DNA from 2 places in the Hydrogenophaga sp. PAMC20947 genome. Region 1 is predicted to be linked to the other one. Evidence: predicted binding sites of a transcription regulator. Region 1 holds the regulator's gene; the other holds the start of a gene.
The links. Region 1 encodes sigma-54, which starts transcription at its own class of promoters, with help from an activator protein. Its sites were predicted from a motif close to TGGCANGNAANCTGCTTT; they were not measured.
Positions count from the first base shown of each region.

Region 2: a site for sigma-54 is predicted at 2,247-2,264, ahead of glnK (P-II family nitrogen regulator). Genes of this name have one in related genera too.

Region 1 covers NZ_CP039252.1:3,459,526-3,465,304, reverse strand. Annotated here, with positions in the region: gene argS (arginine--tRNA ligase) at 1-420, shown strand, start outside; gene E5678_RS15815 (SPOR domain-containing protein) at 438-1,121, shown strand; gene E5678_RS15810 (thiol:disulfide interchange protein DsbA/DsbL) at 1,194-1,835, shown strand; gene lptA (lipopolysaccharide transport periplasmic protein LptA) at 2,000-2,641, shown strand; gene lptB (LPS export ABC transporter ATP-binding protein) at 2,680-3,429, shown strand; gene rpoN (RNA polymerase factor sigma-54) at 3,568-5,217, shown strand; gene E5678_RS15790 (THUMP domain-containing protein) at 5,439-5,779, shown strand, end outside.
Region 2 covers NZ_CP039252.1:3,615,213-3,620,991, forward strand. Annotated here, with positions in the region: gene E5678_RS16545 (hypothetical protein) at 1-101, opposite strand, end outside; gene E5678_RS16550 (ammonium transporter) at 304-1,725, opposite strand; gene glnK (P-II family nitrogen regulator) at 1,760-2,098, opposite strand; gene E5678_RS16560 (YifB family Mg chelatase-like AAA ATPase) at 2,478-4,055, shown strand; gene E5678_RS16565 (hypothetical protein) at 4,637-5,341, opposite strand; gene metH (methionine synthase) at 5,763-5,779, opposite strand, start outside.

The sequences.
Region 1 (5,779 bases):
TTTGATGTTGATCTGGCGGTGCAAAAGAACAACGACAACCCGGTCTATTACGTGCAGTACGCCCATGCACGCATCTGTTCGGTGCTCGCCGCGTGGCGCGACAAAGACGGGGGCGATGCCGCCTCACTCAAGGAAGCAGACCTGTCCGCATTGGACAGTCCGGTCGCGCAGGCCTTGATGCTGTTGCTGGCCAAGTACCCGGCCATGCTCGCCGACGCCGCCCGCGATTTCGCCCCCCACGATGTCACCTTCTACCTGCGTGAGCTCGCAGCGAGCTACCACAGCTACTACGATGCCGAGCGCATTCTGGTGGACGATGAAGCGGTGAAGCGGGCGCGCCTGGCCCTGGTCAGTGCCACCGCGCAGGTGTTGCACAATGGCCTGGCGGTTCTGGGCGTGAGTGCCCCGACCAAGATGTGAGAACCAACGTCCCTACTATGAAACAACTCTCTGCGCCCTTGCGCGCCCAGGTGGGCGGCACTTTGATCGGTCTGGTGATCGGTCTGCTGGTGGGCTTGGGCATTGCCCTGGCTGTTGCCGTTTATGTGACACGCGTCCCCGTGCCTTTTGTGGACCGCGGCGTTTCCAGGTCGCCTGCGAAAGACGTTGAAGAAGCCGAGCGCAACAAGGGCTGGAACCCCAACGCTGGGTTGTCGAGTCAGCAGTCTCCTCTGCCTGCGACCGAAGGCGCTGCGCCTGGTGCAGAGGGAGCGCCTGCTGTTGAGGCGCCCTCGGGCTCGGGCCTCGATGGTGATCCTCTGGGGGATCTGTTGAGGGACAAACTCGGTGATACCCCGGCTGTGCCCGCGGCGGCACCGGCTAGCCCTGGCGCCGCCTCCTCGCCGGCTGCGCCGGCAAAGGCGGCCAGCGCAGCCACGGGCGATGCAGCCATCTACTTTGTACAGGCTGGGGCGTTTCGCGCGCCTGACGACGCACAAGCCCAGCGTGCCCGCCTGGCCATGTTGGGGATGGCGGCCGAAATCACCGAGCGCGAACAATCGGGCCGCACGGTGTACCGCGTGCGGATCGGTCCCTTCAACCAAAAGCCGCTGGCCGAAGCCACGCGGGTCCAGCTCGAGGCCAACAGCGTGGATGCGGCGCTGGTGCGCATCCAGCGCTGAGAACGCCGCCCAGGCGCGGAACTTTCAACCCCTCTCTCTGCTCAAGCAGGCAACTACCAGGAGATCGAACCCATGCAACGCCGAGATTTTTCACGCTCCCTGTTCGCCACAGGCACCATTGCCGCAGTTGGCGCACTGAGCCTCACCCCCGCCCTGGCACAGCGCGTTGCCTTCAAGGAAGGCAGCGACTACACCCGCCTGGCCAAGGCCGCTGCGGTCTCCACGCCTGCCGGTAAGGTGGAAGTGGTGGAGTTTTTCTCCTATTCCTGTATCCATTGCTTCCGCTTTGAGCCGCTCATGACCGAATGGAGCAAGTCGTTGCCCGCTGACGTGGTTTTGCGCCGCATGCCAGTGGCTTTCAGCCCGGCCTTCGGCCCCATGCAGCGTTTCTATTTCTCGCTGGAGTCCATGGGGCTGGTTGAAAAGCTGCACGAAAAAGTGTTCAAGGCTTTCCACGAAGAGCGCCAGCAACTCACCTCGCCTGAAACCATCGTGGCATGGGTGGAGAAGCAGGGCGTGGACAAGGCGCAATTTCTGTCTTTCTTCAACGGCAGCGCAATCGAAAAAGCCAAAGCAGCGACCCAGCTACAGGACGCCTATCAGGTGGAAGGCACGCCTGCTCTGGGCGTGGCCGGCCAGTTCTACATTGGCGGCCAGGGCCCCAAGACGCTGCTCATCGCAGACTCGCTGATTGCACAGGCCCGCAAAGGCTGACGCCTCGATCCCAGCAGTGCCCTTCCGGACCTGAACCGAAACACAACCCGCTGCCAGCGGGTTGTGTTATTTCCGGTCGGCGCCGTTCCTGCGTGCCAGCCGCCACGACGGGCCATGCACCGCTACAATGAAAGCGAATGCAAGATTTGTGCCCCACTAAAGCCATGCCCCAACACCACCTTCGCTCTCCCCGGACTCCCCGTTTCCTGGCCGCAATCGCGGGTTTGATGTTGACGGTCGGCGTTGCCCACGCTGAGCTGGCCGACAAGGACAAGCCCATGAACATCGAGGCCGACTCTCTGCGTTACGACGACGCGACCCTGACCAGTGTGTTCACCGGCAAGGTCGTGATCACCAAGGGCACGATCATCATGCGCGGCAACAAAATGGATGTGCGCCAAGACACCCAGGGCAACCAGTTTGGGTTGTTGCTGGGCGAGCCCGGGTTTTTTCGCCAGAAGCGCGAAGGGCTGGACGAATGGGTCGAAGGAGAGGCCGACCGCATCGAATACGACAGCAAGGCCCAGACGGTGGTGCTCACGGGCAACGCTGCGTTGCGCCGCTACCGCGGCACTGCCATCAATGACGAGAATCTGGGCAACCAGATCACCTACAACAGCGTGTCTGAAGTGTTCACGGTCAAAGGGGGCGCGGCCAGCAGCACGCCGGCCAACCCGTCGGGCCGTGTGCGCGCCATGCTGACGCCGATTCCCGATGCCGTACGCAATGCACCGGCACCGGCGCCCGCCAATTCTGAACCCGCCAAGTTGCGACCCAGCTCCAAAATCAACGAGAAACGCAAGTGAACGTAGCGGAGATCCCCTCTGCGGGGGGACTGGAGTCGATGGCGGTGCGCAGTCGTCTGGAAGTGCGCAGCTTGAAAAAGGCCTATGGCAGCCGGCAGGTCGTCAAGAACGTGTCCCTGTCGGTCGGCAAAGGTGAGGTTGTGGGGCTTCTGGGCCCCAACGGGGCGGGCAAGACCACTTCGTTTTACATGATCGTGGGTTTGCTAAGGGCCGATGGTGGTGAGATCTTGCTCGACGAACAGCGCATCGAAGAGCTGCCCATTCACCGCCGGGCGCGCTTGGGCTTGGGCTACCTTCCCCAGGAATCCTCCATCTTTCGCAAGCTCACTGTGGCGCAAAACGTGCGCGCCGTGCTGGAGTTGCAGCGCAACCCGGCCGGTCAGCCGCTGAGCGAACCCGAAATTGACCAACGTCTGGACGAACTGCTCAAGGACTTGCGCGTGGAGCACTTGCGCAACTCGCCTGCGCCATCCCTGTCGGGCGGTGAGCGCCGTCGAGTGGAAATCGCGCGGGCTCTGGCTTCGCGCCCTCGGTTCATCCTGTTGGACGAACCCTTTGCCGGTATCGATCCGATCGCAGTGCTCGAAATCCAGCACATCATCAGTTTTCTCAAATCCAGAGGCATCGGGGTGCTCATCACCGATCACAACGTGCGTGAGACGCTGGGTATTTGTGACCACGCTTACATCATCAGCGATGGTCATGTCCTGGCGAGTGGCACCAGTGAAGAGATCGTGGAAAACGCCGATGTTCGCCGGGTATACCTCGGCGAGAACTTCCGCATGTGATGGTGGCCAATCCGTTGTTCCATGCTGCTGTGGTTCGGTGCTCCCTGATGGGAATGAGCGAGGCTTTGGGCGAACCTGCTGGTGGCTCCAGCGTGACGTTCCGCTCCAGCGTTTTGACGTGTCGCTAGGCGCCTTGGCATGAAGCAAGGTTTGTCGCTGCGCGTTTCGCAGCATCTCGCGCTCACGCCACAGCTGCAGCAGTCGATCCGCTTGCTGCAGCTCTCTACCCTTGAAATGGCGCAGGAAGTCGAGCAGATGCTCGATGAAAACCCGTTTCTCGATCGTGCGGATGAAACCGCTGACCGCGAAGATTTTGGGCTTGATCACAGCGATGTCCCGGTCAGCGCAGGAGAGCAAATTGCCGAAGCGGCGGCGGCTCCCGAGGGCGAATCTGTTGCCCCCGATTCAGAGTTGCCCTTCAGCCAAGGCACATCGTCGACAGCCAGTGAGCCCAGTGAGAGTGCGGCTGGGGAAGCCGCCGAGCGCAAGGCCGATGGAGACGGGGCGTTGGAAGAAAATTGGGACGGCGACGGCTCCGTGGAAATGGCGCCCGACGACGGCGAGTGGGGCGGTGATGCGCCCGCGCGCAACAGTGGCTCTTCCGGGGGTGACGACGAAACGGCAACGGCGGCTGATCTGGCCCGAGCGCCGGTCAGCCTGCAAGATCACCTCCATGAGCAGGCCCGCTGTTTGCGCCTGAGCGAAACCGATCAGGCCGCACTGTATTTCCTGATCGAGTCGCTCAACGACGATGGTTATCTCGATGACGACTGGACAGAATTGGCGTTGGCCTTTTGGCGGCTGCTGCACGGGCGCGAAGCTGCATCGCCCAGTATTGCGGCGATTGAAGTCGCGGAAGAGCAGCTGCGCATGGCGCTGGGCTGGCTGCACAACATGGAGCCCATCGGCGTGGGTGCGCGGGATCTCGGCGAGTGTTTGCGTCTGCAGATCGAAGACTTGCGCAACACGCCGGTTGCCCAGGCTGCGCTGGTGATTTGCCGACAACCGCTGGAGTTGCTCGCCAAGCGCGATGTGAAGCGCTTGTGTGCGTTGTGTGGGCTGGACGATGAGACGGTGCGCGCAGCGCTTGGCCTGATCATCGGGCTGGAGCCCAAGCCGGGACGGCGGTTTGTGGATGTGGAGCGCAATGTCGTTGTGCCCGATGTCCTGGTCACGCACGCCGGGCGTGGCTTCAAGGTGCAGCTCAACCCCGACGTCATGCCGCGGTTGAGGGTGCACGATGTATACGCCAACGCCCTGCGTCAGAACCGGGGTGGGAAAGGGGGTGGCGGCGAAGCAGGCCATGCCGCCATGCAGCAGCGTTTGCAGGAGGCGCGCTGGTTCATCAAGAATATCCAGCAGCGGTTCGACACCATCCTGCGCGTGTCCTCGGCCATTGTCGAACGGCAGCGCAATTTTTTCATGCATGGCGAGCTCGCCATGCGGCCGCTGGTGTTGCGCGAAATCGCCGACGAGCTGGGCTTGCACGAGTCCACCATCAGCCGTGTGACCACCGCCAAGTACATGGCCACGCCGTTCGGCACCTACGAACTCAAGTACTTTTTTGGCTCATCGCTGGGCACGGAGACTGGCGGCAACGCATCGAGCACAGCGGTGCGCGCCTTGCTCAAACAGCTCATTGCCGCTGAAAACGCGTCAAAACCATTGTCAGACAACCAGCTTTCCGAACTGCTCAAAGCGCAGGGTATTGAGTGTGCCCGCCGTACTGTGGCCAAATACCGGGAAGCGTTGCGCATCGCGCCCGCCAATTTGCGAAAAACCTTGTAGCCCTCCTGCACCGCTTCGCCCCTTCCCCCTGATGGGGGCTGCACCTGCGGCCTGGTGAAGCCAGTTCTGTGGTGTGTTCAGGGTGCAGGCCCCCTGTGTCCCTGCGCGCGGGGATTGCACCAACCGGCCTGCCAGATCCAGTTCCGTGGTGTGCACTGGAAGGAATGACGGCTGTTAGCGCGGTGGCTTTTGTGGCCGCAACCATTTTTGGAAAAAGATTCATGAACCAACTCAACCTCTTTTTGCCCTGCGCTGCCGGCGTGGAGGACTTCCTCGCCGACGAAGTGAAGCGCATCACAAACGAACCACTGGCCTTCAAGGCACGCGGCGGTGTGGGTGTGCAGGCTTCCTGGCGAGATGCCATGCGCCTGAACCTGCACAGCCGCCTCACCCAGCGCGTGCTGGTGCAGTTGTGGCACGGTGAATACCGCAACGAGCAAGACCTCTACAACGCAGCGGGCGAGGTTGCCTGGGAAATCTGGTTTTCTCCGCAGGAAACCATCAAGGTCGAAATCACCGCGCAGCACAGTCCGCTGACCAGCCTGAACTTCGCCGCGCTCAA
Region 2 (5,779 bases), 160 kb from region 1:
TTCACGGGGGCTTTCGCCGCCCAGGCAGGCCCCAGACCCAAGACGACCCCACAGCCCAACAGCAAGGCCCCAGCACGTCGCCGCACAAACAGCATGTCCATTTCATCCCCTCCCAGGCACTCTTTTGAATCGCTGCATCTTCTGCCCAAAGCCTGTGCAAGTCTGTGATGCATTCACCGCACCCTCAGCATTCCGGGAACGCCAGCCAAACGCCAGACGAAAAAGACCCCGCGGGCCTTGCGGCACCGCGGGGTCAATATCAAAAGGAGATCTGGGCAGCGGCGCGCGAGGCGCCGCTGGAGATCAACGGCTGTAAGCCGTTTCGCCGTGGGACGTGATGTCCAGACCTTCGCGCTCGGACTCTTCCGAAACACGCAGACCCACCACCATGTCGACCACTTTGTAGGCAATAAAGGCCACCACCGTCGACCACACCATGGTGATCACCACGCCTTCGGCCTGAATCAGGACCTGGCTGGCGATGGAGAAGTCGTCACCACCGGTGCCGCCCAGGCTGGGAGCCGTGAACACACCGGTCAGCAGCGCACCAAGGATACCGCCCACGCCGTGCACACCGAACACGTCCAGCGAGTCGTCAGCGCCCAGCATTTTCTTCAGGCCAGACACACCCCACAGGCAGAGGAAACCAGCCAGTGCGCCGATGATGAGGGCACCCATGGGGCCCACCGAACCGCAAGCGGGGGTGATGGCAACCAGACCGGCCACTGCGCCCGAAGCAGCGCCCAGCATCGAGGCCTTGCCTTTGTGCATGGCTTCACCCAGGCACCAGGCCAGCACCGCAGCCGAGGTGGCAAACAAGGTGTTGATGAAGGCCAGCGTTGCGCCACCGTTGGATTCCAGGTTGGAGCCGGCGTTGAAACCGAACCAGCCCACCCACAGCAGCGAAGCACCCACCATGGTCAGCGTCAGGCTGTGAGGCGCCATGGATTCTTTGCCGTAGCCGATGCGCTTGCCCACCATGTAAGCACCCACCAAGCCAGCCATGGCCGCGTTGATGTGCACCACGGTACCGCCGGCGAAGTCCAGCGCACCTTTGTCGAGCAGGTAACCACCAGCACCCCACACCATGTGGGCGATCGGCAGGTAGCTGAAGGTGAACCAGATCACCGAGAACAGCAGCACAGCGCTGAATTTCATGCGCTCGGCGAACGAGCCCACGATCAGGGCGCAGGTGATACCGGCAAAGGTGGCCTGGAAAGCAATGAAGATGAACTCGGGAATCTTCACACCTTCGGTGAAGGTGTCGGCCAGCGAGGCGGGCGTGACGCCCAGCAAGAAGGCCTTGCTGAGGTTGCCGATGATCAGGCCTTCACCGCCGAACGCCAGGCTGTAGCCGTAGACGGCCCACATCACGGAGATCAGCGAGAACACCACCATCACCTGCATCAGCACCGACAGCATGTTCTTGCTGCGAACGAGGCCGCCGTAGAACAGCGCCAGGCCGGGGATCACCATCAAGATGACCAGAATGGTGGAAACCATCATCCAGGCGGTATCGCCCTTATCGACGGTCGGTGCCGGCGCAGCGGCTTCGACGGCAACCGCCTCAACAGCCATCGCAGGCGCTTCGACAGCCGGTGCGGCAGAGGTGTCTGCCGGCGCTGCCATGGTCGCAGGAGCTTCGGTCGTGGTCTGAGCCGAGACGTTCAGGCCGCCCAGGGCCAGCCCCATGCCCAGCAGTAGAGATGCAACAAGTTTTTTCATGTCCGTGGTCTTTCTTGGGTTTCGGTGGTGGCGATCAGAGCGCTTCTTTGCCGGTTTCACCGGTGCGGATGCGAACCACTTGCTCCAGATCGGTGACGAAAATCTTGCCGTCACCGATCTTGCCGGTGCGTGCAGCGCCTTCGATCGCTTCGATCACGCGCTCGACCAGGTCGTCTGACACGGCGGCTTCTATCTTCACTTTGGGCAGAAAGTCGACCACGTATTCCGCGCCGCGGTAGAGCTCGGTGTGGCCTTTCTGGCGGCCGAAGCCTTTGACTTCGGTGACGGTGATGCCTTGCACGCCCATAGTGGACAGCGCTTCACGCACTTCGTCCAGCTTGAACGGCTTGATGACGGCTGAAACCATTTTCATGCTGTATTCCTCTTTTGCTGCTGGGCGTCTGAACCCGGGGTCGACGCCGACTGACTCGTTCGGTATCAGCCGATGAGGGCTGATACCACTGGGATGCGAACCCAGGGTGGGGTTCAAGCCCCCATCTGGATTCAATCGCTTACAACTCCAAGCACAGACCGTGCCAGGGCATGCGTGGTCGGCTGCACGCGGGTCCCGACTGCTGTCGTAAAACATCCACAAAAGTACTCAAAACCGGTTCCACCGCTTGGCTGTGCCATCATGCCGACGGGGTTGCCAAGGGCCTGCTGTCACGGGCCGCATCAACGCACCAATCGCGTGCTCTTCAGACGCCCATTGAGGCAACGAGGGCGCGCACCAAAACAGGGAGGACACCAAAATGGGTTTGTCATTGGTGCACAGCCGTGCACTGCTGGGGCTGGAAGCGCGCCCGGTTCAGGTCGAAGTGCACCTGGCCAATGGCCTGCCCAGCTTCACGCTGGTGGGCTTGGCCGACACCGAAGTCAAAGAAGCGCGCGAGCGCGTGCGCTCGGCCATTGCCAATGCGGGTCTGGATTTCCCCAGCAACAAGCGTATCACCGTCAATCTCGCCCCGGCCGATTTGCCCAAGGATTCGGGCCGTTTTGACCTGCCGATTGCCCTGGGCATCCTGGCTGCCAGCGGCCAGATCAGCGACGCTCGCATGCAAGGCTGGGAATTCGCGGGCGAGCTCTCGCTGGGCGGTGATCTGCGGCCGGTGCGCGGCTCGCTGGCCATGAGCCTGGCCCTGCACCGCGCGGCCGAAAAGGGCGGCCCCAGCCTGGAACGCACCCGTTTGGTGCTCCCACCCGGCAGCGCCGAAGAGGCTGCGCTGGTGCCCGAGGCCCAGGTCTACCGGGCCAGACACCTGCTGGACGTGGTGGCCCAGTTCCTGCCCGAAGCCAAACCGGGCGAAGCGGCCCCCATGACCAGCCCCGAAATCGAAGACAACGGCGGCTGGCAGCGCGTGTCCCCCACCCACGCCAACAACCCGCCGCAATACGCCGACCTGGCCGATGTCAAAGGCCAGGTGGCGGCCAAGCGCGCGCTGGAGATCGCTGCGGCCGGCGGGCACAGCCTGTTGATGGTCGGGCCGCCCGGCTCCGGCAAAAGCATGCTGGCCCAGCGATTCGCTGGCCTGTTGCCGCCCATGAGCACCGGCGAAGCCCTGGAATCGGCCGCTGTGGCATCGCTGGCCGGCCGCTTCAGCCTGGAGCGCTGGGCCCAGCGCCCCACCGGCGCGCCCCACCACAGTGCCAGCGCCGTGGCCCTGGTCGGCGGTGGCTCACCACCCCGCCCCGGTGAAATCTCGCTGGCCCACCACGGTGTCTTGTTCCTCGATGAATTGCCCGAGTTTCCGCGCGCTGCCCTGGAAGCCCTGCGCGAGCCTCTGGAAAGTGGCCAGATCCGCATCTCGCGCGCGGCCATGCAAAGCGAATTTCCCGCCCGCTTCCAGCTCATCGCCGCCATGAACCCCTGCCCCTGCGGTTTTCTGGGCCACCCCACCCGCTCCTGCCGCTGCTCACCCGACCAGATCAACCGCTACCAGAGCAAGCTCAGCGGCCCGCTACTCGACCGCATCGACCTGCACGTGGAAGTGCCCGCCCTGCCCCCCGACGATCTGCTGCACGGCTCCGCCGGCGAATCCACCGATGCCGTGCGCGAGCGCGTGGTCGACGCGCGAGAGCGCGCCCACGCCCGCCAGGGCCAGACCAACCAGGCCCTGAGCGGCCAGGCGCTGGACCAGCACATCCACGCCGATCCCAGTTCCCTCAAGTTTCTCAACACCACGGCAGCCCGCCTGGGCTGGAGCGCCCGCAGCACCCACAGAACCCTGCGCGTGGCCCGCACCATCGCCGACCTGGCCAAGCTCGACGAGGTGATCGTGGCGCATGTGGCCGAAGCGGTGCAGTACCGGCGGGCGTTGCGGCAAGGATGAACAACAACACCATCAACGGGCTGGAAGCCCTTGCAGCGTGAAAAGCATGGGCATGCCCAAGCACACCACGTCCCCTTGGCCCGCATGGCTCTGGCTTTGACACTCAGCGCTTGCGAAGGTCGCAGCATGCAACATACCCAAACCCGCGCCCACCGACAGCGAGCAGGTTGGTGGCCGGAAAGAAGACAGCAAGCGACGCAAACTGCGTCCAGTTCATTGCAGGATAAATCGACCTTCCTGTGAGATGCTTCTCAAAAGCAACACCCTGGTTGATCGTCGCCAACTTCCCCCGGCCGACAGCACCGGGCATGCTTGTCTACAGCTTGGGCCTCATCCCCTGGGCATATCGGAGCCCCCAACCAGCATCGGCCAAGACTTCCCCTCAACAGGACTGTAGGCTTGCTGTGGCCCTAGGGCATTCCAGTGGTCTGCGCACCATGGATCGGTACCGTGCAACATGGCAAATCGATTTGTACTGGCTGGCGGTATCGGGCTTGCTGTATGTGTGGGCGGTCGTGTGAGCCCACCGTTCATGGCCCACAGGAATTGTTCGGGGCTGGAAAGCGGCAGGGCCAACGCGGTCAATTGGCCATGCGGGCCCGCCGCTCAGCGTCCATCTTGCGATACGAAACACAGATGGCATCGTTCACATTGGCCGGCTGCCGGCAGGCATCGATGCGGCAAAAATCGCGCGCAATCATATTGGTTTCAGTGGCACAGGTTTGCGCAACCGTTTTCACCGGGTTGGGCGCTGCGGGGACTGGTGGTGGCTGAACCGGGGCCACTGCAACGGGTGCAGGTGGTGGAACCGCGGTGGCGGCAACCGCGGCTTCTTTGGCGGCCAACGTGCGGGCTTCCTGCACGCGCTGGCGCTCGGCGATGCGGGCGGCACGGGTGCGGGCCAGCGCGGCCACGCGATCGGCCTCTTTGCGCTCGTCTCGCGCCCGGACTTCATCCACAGCCTGGTTCAACTGGTTCACCGCTGGCGCGGAGTCTGATTCTGGCGGGACAGGCTCCACGGCCAAGGCCGAGGCAACAGGGAGAGGCTCCACCACAGGGGCTTGAACCGACGGCTGGGCGATCGAATCGGGTGATGGGCGTGCCCCCTCAGCCACGGGCTCCGATGGTGAGGCAGAGCTGAAAGCGCCCGACCACCAGGCGGCAGCAACGGCCAGCAAAAGAACCCCGCCGACCAGCGCACCCCATGGGCGCTTCGCCCGCGAGACTGGCGCCGTGGCGCCGTCAACAGAAGGCGCGTCGCTCAATGCGGCGGCTTCTTTAGCCAAATCCTTGCGGCGCCGGCCCAGTGGAGCCCCACAGGCCAGGCAACTCAGTGAACGCCGCGGATTGGGCGCCTTGCACGCAGGACAAGGCCGTGTGGATTTTTTCTGGCCCGGAACGCCCATCGAAGAGCCCAATCCCGGCTCTTCGGCCACTGTTTCAGGCTCTTCGACCACGGTGACGGCCACCAATGACCGCGTACACCCGCGACAAAACCGGGCCCTGTCCCGATTTTCAGCCCCGCACTCACCACAAACAACCATGCTTCACCCGCAACTCACAAATTGAAAGGCGTTCTACCACGGCGACAGGGTCCCGCCCAGCCCCAGCAGCGCGAGCGGCAACCAGCGAGAGCCCGAAGGTGCCGCCAAGGCACCACACGCAGAAGCATCCATGGTCTCAGCAGCAGCCCCACCCACCGTCAGATTACAAGCCGGTGCCCA